DNA from 2 places in the Streptomyces sp. NPDC079141 genome. Region 2 is predicted to be linked to the other one. Evidence: riboswitches for the same ligand, from Rfam matches in the RefSeq annotation. Region 2 holds a riboswitch; the other holds the start of a gene.

Region 1 (5,644 bases), on a different contig from region 2:
TCACGAGCTTCACCCAGCCGGTGGGCCGCAGTACGTAGGCCGCGGCCGCGACGTCCAGCGGATCCGCGGCCGGGGGCGGCGAGCCCGAGTCGAGGGCGCCGGTGAGTTCCGGCTGGGCCTCTCTCAGCTTCTCCCCGATGCGCTGCCGGAACAGCGGATCGGTCTCCAGCGCGGCAGCCATCGCGTTACCGGCGAACTTGGCCCGCCGGTTCGGAGCAAAACGGGCGTACTGCCGTAGCTGGGCCGGGAGTTCACCGACGGTCAGCCCACCGAAGCCGTCGGAGACGATCTGTACGACCCGGCGGCGCACTCCATCGGGCAGCGGACGGTCGAGCACCTCGGCGGCGCCGTCGCCCGGCCCCCCGCCTGCGGTCTCCACCATCCGTCGTCACCCCAATACCTGTGCGGATCCCCCGGCAGGGGGGATCGCCTGTGCGGGGCCCGCTCCCGATCAGGAGCCGGCGCCCGGCCTGTCCACGAGTTCCACCTGGTCCACGGCATTGCACCAGCGGCAGCGGACCGACTCGATGGTCTCACTGACCACCTCGCGCTCCTCCACGTTCGGCTCGCCGGCCAGGTCGAGGTGGACGTACTCGACGACCTTCGACGAACGCGTCACGTCGAAGCGGGTGAGGTTGCCGCAGAGGGTGCAGCGCCACCGCGTGGTGGCGGTCGGCAGGGGAACCGTCATCGCGACTGTTCTTTCCTTCCAGTGTCGGTGACTCACCGGTGTCCCCGGTGCGTGTGGCTCGTAACCCTACGGCCTGGCGGGGACTCGCCGCTCGGGCGTCCACGGCGGCGAGGCAGTCTGTTCTATTCCATCCTGTTACGTCATGCTCTGTGTTCATGATCAGCAACTGGAGCACAACGGTCGGCAGAGCGGTCCGGACGCCTTCGCCGGTGACATACGGACTGATCGCCCTGTGCTCGCTGATCTTCCTGATCGGCCCCGCCTCGGGCCTCAATCCGGTGTACGGCACCGGCGACGAACTGCTCGCCGCGCAGCGCGCCTATTTCCGCCGCTGGGGCGTGGTCCCGGCCGAACTGTTCGAAGGCTCGGCCCGCGCCGCCCTGACCCCGGCCACGGCCCTCTTCGTCCACGGCAGCTGGGTGCACCTGCTGGGCAACATGCTGTTTCTCTACGTCTTCGGCGTGCTCACCGAGGAACGGATGGGCCGCGTCCAGTTCACCCTGTTCTATCTGGGCTGCGGCTATCTCGCCCTGCTGGGCTACGCGGCCGCCAACGCCGACTCCGAGCAGTCCCTGGTCGGCGCGTCCGGCGCGATCTCCGCGGTCCTCGGGGCGTTCCTGGCGCTGTTCCCACGGGCCCGGGTGACCAGCCTGCTGCCGTTCCTGTTCTTCCTGCCGCTGCGCTTCCCGGCGTGGATCGTGCTGCCGTTCTGGGCGGCCCTGCAGTGGCTGGCGGCGGGGCGGGCGGCGAGCGGGCCGGGGGTGGCCTATCTGGCGCACCTCGTGGGCTTCGGCCTGGGCCTCTGCTTCGCCTGGGTGCGGTTCGGCCGTACGACTAGAGTGAAGGCCACCCCAGCGACGCCGGCCCCCGAGGGAGAGAACCAGCCGTGATCACCGCGATCGTCCTCATCAAGACCAGCGTGGACCGGATCCCCGAGATCGCGGAGCAGATCGCTTCGCTGGACAGCGTGAGCGAGGTCTTCTCCGTCACCGGTACCTACGACCTGATCGCGATGGTCCGGGTGAAGCAGCACGAGGACCTCGCCGAGGTCATCCCCGGCCGGATCAGCAAGATCCCCGGCGTGGAGGGCACGGACACGCACGTGGCGTTCCGGACGTACTCGCAGCACGACCTGGAGGCGGCGTTCGCGCTCGGCCTGGACAGCTAGGACACGGGATCGGGGGTGTGCGGCGACCGCCGCACACCCCCGATCCGCTTCAGACCGCCGGGACGCAACGCCCGTCCTCCGTGCGGTAGTTCCACTTCGCGCCGTCGGTGACGAGTTCGCGCACGGCGTTCACGAACCGCTCGACGTGCTCGTCCGGCGTACCCGCGCCGAAGCTGACCCGGATCGCGTTGAGGGACTTCTCGCCGGGCGCCGCCTCGGGGGCACCGCACTCACCCTGCGTCTGCGGGTCGCTGCCCAGCAGGGTGCGGACCAGCGGGTGGGCGCAGAACAGACCGTCGCGGACGCCGATGCCGTACTCGGCGGAGAGCGCGGCGGCGAAGTGGGAGCTGTTCCAGCCCTCGACGACGAAGGAGATCACGCCGACCCGCGGGGCGTCGTCGCCGAACAGGGAGAGGACACGCACCTCCGGGACCTCGGCGAGGCCCGCCCGGACCTTCTCGATCAGGTGCTGCTCACGGGCGACCAGGGTGTCGAAGCCCGCCTCCGTCAGCGCCTTGCAGGCCGACGCGATGGAGTAGACACCGATGACGTTCGGCGACCCGGCCTCGTGCCGCGCCGCGCTCTCGTGCCACTCCACGGCCACTCCCCCGTCCTCGCGCCGGGTGACCTTGCGGCTGGCGCCGCCGCCCGCGAGGTAGGGGTCGGCCGCGCGCAGCCAGTCGGCGCGGCCGGCCAGTACGCCAGAGCCGAAGGGGGCGTAGAGCTTGTGGCCGGAGAAGGCGACCCAGTCGACGTCGAGATCCTGGACGGACACCGGGTGGTGCGGGGCGAGCTGGGCGGCGTCGAGGACGATCCGGGCGCCGTGCGCATGGGCGGCGGCGGCGAGTTCCCGTACGGGCCACAGCTCGCCGGTGACGTTCGAGGCGCCGGTGACGCAGACCAGGGCCGGGCCGTAGGGGTCGCGGTCGGCGAGGGCGCGCTCCAGGGTGGCCACGGCCTGCTGCGGGGTGCGCGGGGCGTTGAGGTAGGTGACCTTCGCGTCCTGCCAGGGCAGCAGCGAGGCGTGGTGCTCGGTCTCGAAGACGAAGACCTGGCAGTCGGCAGGGAGGGCCGCGGCCAGCAGGTTCAGCGAGTCGGTGGTGGAGCGCGTGAAGATCAGCTGGTCGTCGGCGCGGCAGTCGAGAAACTCGGCGACGGTCCTGCGGGCGTTCTCGAAGAGGTCCGTGGACAGCTGGGAGAGGTATCCGGCGCCCCGGTGGACGCTGCCGTAGTACGGCGCGTAGGCCGCCACGTCGTCCCAGACCCGCTGGAGGGCGGGGGCGCTGGCGGCGTAGTCGAGGGCCGCGTAGGTGACCTCGCCGCCGGTGACGAGCGGGACCGTGACATCCCGGCCCAGAACGGCCAGGGGGGCACAAACGGACTGGTCGGCGGCAACGCTGGAGACAGACATGACGGAACTCCCGTGAGAGGGCATGCCGGCAGCAGGCAACGGCATGCGGGAAAAGCGGAGAAAAGGGGATGCGGAGGCGGGGCTCTGCGGCCCTATCGCATTCGCTTGCTCACGGAAGACTCCTCGACGACCAGGACCCCTGGTGACGCGAGGGGTCCGCGCTTGCCGTAAGCCTTTGTGGCTACGGCCTGGTCTTCACCCGGGGCACCCCGCCACGGACGGAGGGTTGCCGGACAGTCGGCCGGGGCCTCATGACTGTCACTCATGACCTGGTACAGGAACGTACGTGAAGTGATCGATGTCCCGCAACCCGTGTCCGGATCGCGGGACATCCCGGCACGGAACCTACGCGTTGCTGGCCGCCACCCAGCGCTCCAGCGTCCGCTTCGCCGCCCCCGAGTCGATGGACTCCGCGGCCCTCGCCATCCCGGCGCGGATCTGGTCCGTCAGGGGGGCCTCGGTCGGGTTCAGGGCCACCAGCGCCGCCGCCGAGTTCAGCAGCACCGCCTCGCGCACGGGGCCGGTCTCGCCGTCCAGGAGCCGCCGGGCGACCTCCGCGTTGTACGACGCGTCCGCGCCCCGCAGAGCCTCGACCGGGACCAGCTCGATGCCGACCTCCCGCGGGTCGAAGGCCTCCTCGGTGACCTTGCCGTCGCGGACGATCCACACCCGGGAGGTGGCCGTGGTCGTCAGCTCGTCGAGCCCGTCGTCGCCGCGGAACACCAGTGCGGACGAGCCGCGCTCGGCCAGCACACCGGCCATCAGCCCGGCCATACGGGTGTCGAAGCAGCCGATCGCCGAGGAGGTGACCCGGGCGGGGTTGGTCAGCGGGCCGAGGAGGTTGAACGAGGTCGGAATCCCCAGGTCCCGGCGGACCGCGCCGACGAACCGCATCGAGGGGTGGAACTTGGCCGCGAAGCAGAAGGTGATCCCGGCCTGGTCCACCACCTGCGCCACCCGCTCGGGCGACAGGTCCAGGTTGATGCCGAGCTTCTCCAGCACGTCCGACGAGCCGCTCGCCGAGGACGACGCCCGGTTGCCGTGCTTGACGACCTTCGCCCCGGTGCCCGCGATCACGATGGCCGACATGGTCGAGATGTTGACCGTCCTGGCCCGGTCGCCGCCCGTGCCGACGATGTCGACGGCCGGCCCCGGGATGTCCAGCGGCTGCGCGTGCGCGTACATCGCCTCGACGAGACCGTTGATCTCCTCGACGGTCTCTCCCTTGGCCCGCAGCGCCACCATGAAGCCGGCGATCTGGGCGTCCGTCGCCTCGCCGCTCATGAAGCGGTTCATGGCCCACGCCGTGTCGCCGGCGCTCAGGTCCCGTCCGGCGAGCAGGGCGCTGAGGACGTCGGGCCAGGAACGGCCCGCCGCGGTGTCGCCTCCAGCGGGGGTCACAGCGCTCATAAGGCCGCTCCTGGGTGTCGTAGATGACTGTGGACCCCACCCTATCCAGCCGGAAGGCATGGCAAAGGGCCCCGTCCGAAGACCGGACGGGGCCCTTTGGCCGGCGTGGCGACGCCGCAGCGATCAGTGGTGGCCGTGGCCGCTCGTGATCTCCTTGTACTCCTCGACGGTCGGCTTCGGAATCTGGGACTCCTCGCCGTAGTACGCCTCGCTGAGCTTGGCGCGCAGCTTCTGGGAGCCCTTCACCTTGCGCTCGACACCGTTCTCGTCGACCGTCGGGCCGATCTCGGCCGGCTTGTACTGCTCGTGCGCGGTGAGCGTGTGCAGCTGCTCCTGGCTGAGCGGCTCGTGCACCTCGATGAACTCACCGTGCGGCAGGCGCTTGATGATGCCCGACTCGCGGCCGTGCAGCACCTTGTCCTTGTCGCGGCGCTGGAGGCCGAGGCAGATCCGCTTGGTGACGATGAACGCGATGACGGGCGCGACGAAGAACGCGATCCGGACGAACCAGGTGATGGCGTTGATCGACAGGTGGAAGTGGGTGGCCCAGAGGTCGTTTCCACCACCGATCAGCAGCACCATGTACCAGGTGATCCAGGCGACACCGAAGGCCGTACGGGTCGGCGCGTTGCGCGGGCGGTCCAGGATGTGGTGCTCGCGCTTGTCGCCGGTGACCCAGGACTCGATGAACGGGTAGACCGCGATCGCGACCAGGACCAGCGGGAAGATCATCAGCGGGATGAACACACCCAGGACGAGCGTGTGACCCCAGAAGTTGACCTCCCAGCCCGGCATGACACGGATCAGGCCCTCGGAGAAGCCCATGTACCAGTCGGGCTGGGCGCCGGTCGACACCTGGTCCGGACGGTAGGGGCCCATGGACCAGATCGGGTTGATCGTGGCGATCGCGGAGATGACCGCGATGACACCGAAGACCAGGAAGAAGAAGCCGCCGGCCTTGGCC
Region 2 (5,644 bases):
TCCTTGGTCTCGACGTCCTTCGCCTGCTCCAGCAGGGCGGCGGAGACGGCCTCGACGGCCTTCTCGATACCGCGCTTGAGGGCCATCGGGTTGGCGCCGGCGGCTACATTGCGCAGGCCTTCCTTGACCAGGGCCTGGGCGAGAACGGTCGCGGTGGTCGTACCGTCACCGGCGACGTCGTCCGTCTTCTTGGCGACTTCCTTGACCAGCTCGGCGCCGATCTTCTCGTACGGGTCCTCCAGCTCGATCTCCTTGGCGATGGACACACCATCGTTGGTGATCGTGGGGGCGCCCCACTTCTTCTCAAGGACGACGTTGCGGCCCTTGGGGCCGAGGGTGACCTTGACGGCGTCGGCGAGCTGGTTCATACCGCGCTCAAGGCCGCGCCGCGCCTCCTCGTCGAACGCGATGATCTTGGCCATGTGAAGTGGTCCCTCCAGGACTGGCGGTGAGTACCTCTATGGACCGCGCCCGCGCCCGCGACGGACGGCTCGCATGCCTTGTGGATCCTTGCCCCACCCGGCCCGCGGGCCTCACCGACCCGGTCCTTCGTTGTCACTCTCACCTTCAGAGTGCTAACGCCAATGATTAGCACTCGACCCAAGAGAGTGCAAGGCGCGCTCGCGAAGCGGGCGCTCGTTGAGGGGTGGTGGTCGGGTGACGGGCGGGTGCAAGCGGCTCTCGGGGATCGAACGGAGACAGAGCGGGACATGCCGAAGGGCTCGTACCCGCGGGGTGGGTACCCCGAGGCACGAGCCCTTCAACAGAAGACGTCGCTTGCGGTTCGTTGGTCGCGCGTTCAGGCAGTGACGCGAACCATGTCGGCCTGCGGGCCTTTCTGGCCCTGCGAGATCTCGAACTCGACCCGCTGGCCCTCTTCCAGGGTGCGGTAGCCGTCCATCTGGATCGCGCTGTAGTGGACGAAAACATCCGCACCACCGTCGACCGCGATGAAGCCGTACCCCTTCTCCGCGTTGAACCACTTGACGGTGCCCTGAGCCATGCCTAACTCCCCTATTACTGGCCCTTGCACAGATCCACACTTCGCGGATCCGGGTCAGACCTCACCCCCCACGGTTTGGGGGCGTGCGCCGGAACGCGTCGACCGCGGCTGAATGTATCTGTCCAACTGCCGTCTGCAACAGGTCAATCGGACGAGAATTCTGGACGCGCGCGGTCCGGAATGTAGTGAGAATTCGCCCGAATTCAGGGCAAGTCGGGCCCCATAAATAGCACAGAAGGCGCAAAAGACACGCACACTTTGGCTACTTCTCATCGCATGCGAAGCCGGTGCTCATATGCGTCCGGCATGCGGGGAGCCGCTGTTTCCCCAACTCTATCGCGCTCAACCATGCAGAATTGCCCCCTCCGTTTCTCTTACGGAGAGGGCAATTCGATGAACTCTTGGTGACGGCGATTACCGACGGTAAGGATCAGCCGCCGGCGACGGCCGGAATGATCGACACGCCGGCACCGTCCGGCGTCGCCGTCTCCAGGCCCTGCTCGAAGCGGACGTCGTCGTCGTTGACGTACACGTTGACGAACCGACGCAGCTTGCCCTGGTCGTCGAGCACCCGGGCGGCGATCCCGGTGTGGTTCTTCTCCAGGTCGGCGATGACCTCGGCGAGGGTGCCGCCCTCGGCGGTCACTTCGGCCTGGCCGCCGGTGTAGGTGCGCAGGATGGTGGGGATGCGAACGGAAACGCTCACGGTGGAAACCTCCGGAAGGGAAACAAACCTAGGGGCGCGGGGAACTGCGCGACCAGCCCCCACCGGCCCGCAGACGACAACAGCTACACGAGCCCGGCCTCACGGAACGACTCAAGGTTGGGACGAATCGTCGCCGTCAGACCAGTCCCGGCCACCGCATCCAACGTCTTGAGACCGTCACCCGTGTTCAGCACGACCGTCGTCAACGTCGGATCCAGCAGCCCGTTCTCGATCAGCTTCCGCGTCACACCCACGGTGACACCACCGGCGGTCTCCGCGAAGATCCCCTCGGTCCTGGCAAGGACCTTGATCGCCTCGACGATCTGCTCGTCCGTCACGTCCTCCACCGCGCCACCGGTCCGCCGGGCGATGTCCAGGACGTACGGCCCGTCCGCCGGGTTGCCGATGGCCAGCGACTTGGCGATGGTGTTCGGCTTCTGCGGGCGGACGACGTCGTGGCCCGCCTTGTACGCCACCGACACCGGCGAGCAGCCCTCCGCCTGCGCACCGAAGATCTTGTACGGCTTGTCCTCGACGAGCCCGAGCTTGATCAGCTCCTGCAGACCCTTGTCGATCTTCGTGAGCTGGGAGCCGGAGGCGATCGGCACGACGAGCTGGTCGGGCAGCTGCCAGCCGAGCTGCTCGCAGATCTCGTACGCGAGGGTCTTGGAGCCCTCCGCGTAGTACGGCCGCAGGTTGACGTTGACGAAGCCCCAGCCCTCGCCGGCCGGGTCGCCGATCAGCTCGGAGCAGAAACGGTTCACGTCGTCGTAGTTGCCCTCGATGCCGACGAGCTCACCGCCGTAGACCGCGGCCATGACGACCTTGCCCTGCTCCAGGTCGTGCGGGATGAACACGCAGGAGCGGAAGCCGGCGCGGGCGGCGGCGGCGCCGACGGCGCCGGCCAGGTTGCCGGTGGAGGAGCAGGAGAGCGTGGTGAAGCCGAAGGCGCGCGCGGCCTCCAGGGCCTGGGCGACGACGCGGTCCTTGAAGGAGTGCGTCGGGTTACCGGAGTCGTCCTTCACATACAAACCGCCGGTCACGCCGAGCTCACGGGCCAGATTGTCGGCCTTGACGAGCTTGGTCCAGCCCGGGTTGATGTTGGGCTTGTCGGCCACGTCCGCGGGGACGGGCAGCAGCGGCGCATAACGCCAGATGTTCGCGGGACCCGCTTCGATGCGCTTGCGGAGCTCTTCGGTGTCGTAGGCCGAGAAGTCGTAGGCGATCTCCAGCGGGCCGAAACACTCCTCGCATGCAAAGAGCGGTCCGAGGGGTACCCGGTGACCGCACTCGCGGCAGCTCAGGGCCGCGGCGGGACCGAGGTCGACAGTGGAGTTTCCGGTGCTTGCAACAGTCTGCACAGCCATGTGAGGCGAGGCCCTTTCTCCTCATCTTCCTCACGACGCATCTCGTCGTGAGACGGATTTGGCACCTTCCCTAGCCGGGAGCCTCGCGTGAACGAGACCGACTGGAGGGTTGCCGGGGCTTCATCGGGCCGTATCCCTCTGCCCCTCTGGATGAGCGGTATGTAGTTGTAAGCGCTAACGACCCCTGACATGCGATGGTCATCAGCGTTGCTCAAGACTGTAACCGAAGGCCAGGACAGTGAAGAGAGCCGTCCGAACCGCGAGACACGTGAGGAGCCGCAGACTGTGCTGGAAGAAGTCGAGCGCTGGCTGAGCACCCGGTCCTGGTCCGCGACCGATCGCCCGCTCCACAAGATCCTGGCCGCCAAACGCAGCACGGGCCAGTCGGTCTCCGTCGTGCTGCCCGCGCTCAACGAGGAGGAGACGGTCGGCGAGATCGTCGCCGTGATCCGTCACGACCTCATGCAGCAGGTCCCGCTCGTCGACGAGATCGTCGTCGTCGACTCCGGGTCGACCGACCGTACCTCCGAGGTCGCCGCGGCGGCCGGGGCGACGGTGGTGCACCGGGACGAGATCCTGCCCCGCATACCGGCCGTGCCGGGCAAGGGCGAGGTGCTCTGGCGCTCGCTGCTGGTCACCCGGGGCGACATCGTCTGCTTCATCGACGCCGACCTGAAGGAGTTCAAGTCGGAGTTCGTCTCGGGGATCGTGGGCCCGCTGCTCACCGAACCCGGGGTGGACCTGGTCAAGGCGATGTACGACCGTCCGCTCGGCCAGGCCGCCGGGCAGGGCGGCCGGGTCACCGAGCTGATGGCCCGCCCGCTGCTGAACATGCACTGGCCGCAGCTGGCCGGGTTCGTGCAGCCGCTGGGCGGCGAGTACGCGGCCCGTCGCACGCTGCTGGAACAGCTGCCGTTCCCGGTGGGCTACGGCGTGGAGCTGGGCATGCTGATCGACGCCCTGCACCTGGTGGGCCTGGACGCGCTGGCCCAGGTCGACGTCGGGGTCCGCAAGCACCGGCACCAGGACGGGCAGGCGCTCGGCCGGATGTCCGCCGCGATCTACCGCACGGCACAGCTGCGGCTGGCCCGCGGGCATCTCATCCGCCCCTCGCTCACCCAGTTCGAGCGCGGCGAGGACGGTTTCGAGCCACGTACGTACTCCGTGGACACGGAGGAGCGGCCGCCGATGGTGGAGATCACCGAGTACGCGTCACGCAAGGTGGCGTAGCGCACGTCTCGACGGGCGGCTCGTACGTTTGAGCGTTTACGGTGCGGGCTAGGTTGGAGCACATGGCTTCCACGCACGGTGCTGCCCAGGTGCTGGTCGCGTCGAATCGCGGCCCGGTGTCCTACGAGGTGCAGGAGGACGGATCGCTGCACGCCAAGCGGGGTGGCGGCGGACTGGTGTCGGGCCTGTCGGCCATCGGCCCGGACGCCGGCGCCCTGTGGGTGTGCTCGGCGCTGTCCGACGGTGACCGCGAGGCGGTCCGGCGCGGGGTCGGCGAGGCCGGCGTACGGATGCTGGACATCGACGCCGAGGTGCATGCCGACGCGTACAACGGCATCGCCAACTCGGTGCTGTGGTTCGTCCACCACATGCTCTACCAGACGCCGGTCGAGCCGCTGTTCGACAACGAGTTCTGGCGGCAGTGGGGGAACTACGCCCGCTACAACCGGGCCTTCGCCGAGGCGCTGGCCGAGGAGGCGGGCGACGGGGCGGCGGTCCTGGTCCAGGACTACCACCTGACGCTGGTGCCGGGCATGCTGCGCCGGCTGCGCCCGGACCTGCGGATCGCCCACTTCTCGCACACCCCGTGGGCCCCGGTGGACTACTTCCGCATGCTGCCCGACCGGGTGGCCCGCGAGGTGCTGGAGGGCATGCTCGGCGCCGACCGGCTCGGCTTCCTCACCCACCGCTGGGCGGACGCGTTCACCGCGTGCTGCACGGAGATCGCGGGCGGCCTCGGGGACACCGAGGTCGGGGTGCACGGACTGGGCGCAGACGCGGACTTCCTGCGCAAGCGGTCGCACGAGGCCGACGTCGAGGAACGGATGGCGGCGCTGCGGACGGAGATCGGGGCGGGGCCGGACGGGGAGCCGCGCAAGGCGATCGTGCGGGTGGACCGCACCGAGCTGTCCAAGAACATCGTGCGGGGCCTGCTGGCGTACCGGGAGCTGCTGACGGCGTTCCCGTGGTGGCAGGAACGCGTGGTGCACGTGGCCTTCGCGTACCCGTCCCGCCAGGACCTGGCGGTGTACCGGGACTACACGGCCGAGGTGCGGCGGCTGGCGGACTCGATCAACGAGGAGTTCGGTACGGCGGACTGGACGCCGGTCGTGCTCCATGTCAAGGACGACTTCGCGCGCTCCCTGGCCGCGTACCGGATCGCCGACGTGGCGCTGGTGAACCCCATCCGGGACGGCATGAACCTGGTCGCGAAGGAGGTGCCGGTCGTGTCCGACGAGGGCTGCGTGCTGGTGCTGTCGCGGGAGGCCGGGGCGTTCGAGGAGCTGGGCGAGGACGCGGTCGTGGTCAACCCGTACGACATCGGGGGGACGGCGAACG

What was found. A riboswitch is a leader RNA that binds a small molecule or an ion and turns the genes downstream of it on or off. The one in region 2 is predicted to bind S-adenosylmethionine.
Region 1: it holds a riboswitch for S-adenosylmethionine, as region 2 does, so the genes downstream of both, AB0Q90_RS07320 (aminotransferase class V-fold PLP-dependent enzyme) here and thrC (threonine synthase) in region 2, are expected to answer to the same signal.

The regions. Positions count from the first base shown of each region.
Region 1 covers NZ_JBFBLP010000002.1:492,958-498,601, reverse strand. The annotation lists gene AB0Q90_RS07340 (NYN domain-containing protein) at 1-382, opposite strand, end outside; gene AB0Q90_RS07335 (hypothetical protein) at 452-691, opposite strand; gene AB0Q90_RS07330 (rhomboid family intramembrane serine protease) at 847-1,581, shown strand; gene AB0Q90_RS07325 (Lrp/AsnC ligand binding domain-containing protein) at 1,578-1,859, shown strand; gene AB0Q90_RS07320 (aminotransferase class V-fold PLP-dependent enzyme) at 1,909-3,270, opposite strand; SAM riboswitch class IV at 3,424-3,540, opposite strand; gene trpD (anthranilate phosphoribosyltransferase) at 3,616-4,680, opposite strand; gene AB0Q90_RS07310 (cytochrome bc complex cytochrome b subunit) at 4,804-5,644, opposite strand, start outside.
Region 2 covers NZ_JBFBLP010000005.1:149,137-154,780, reverse strand. The annotation lists gene groL (chaperonin GroEL) at 1-422, opposite strand, end outside; gene AB0Q90_RS17400 (cold-shock protein) at 800-1,003, opposite strand; gene AB0Q90_RS17395 (MoaD/ThiS family protein) at 1,434-1,709, opposite strand; gene thrC (threonine synthase) at 1,793-3,076, opposite strand; SAM riboswitch class I at 3,095-3,233, opposite strand; gene AB0Q90_RS17385 (glucosyl-3-phosphoglycerate synthase) at 3,362-4,306, shown strand; gene AB0Q90_RS17380 (trehalose-6-phosphate synthase) at 4,369-5,644, shown strand, end outside.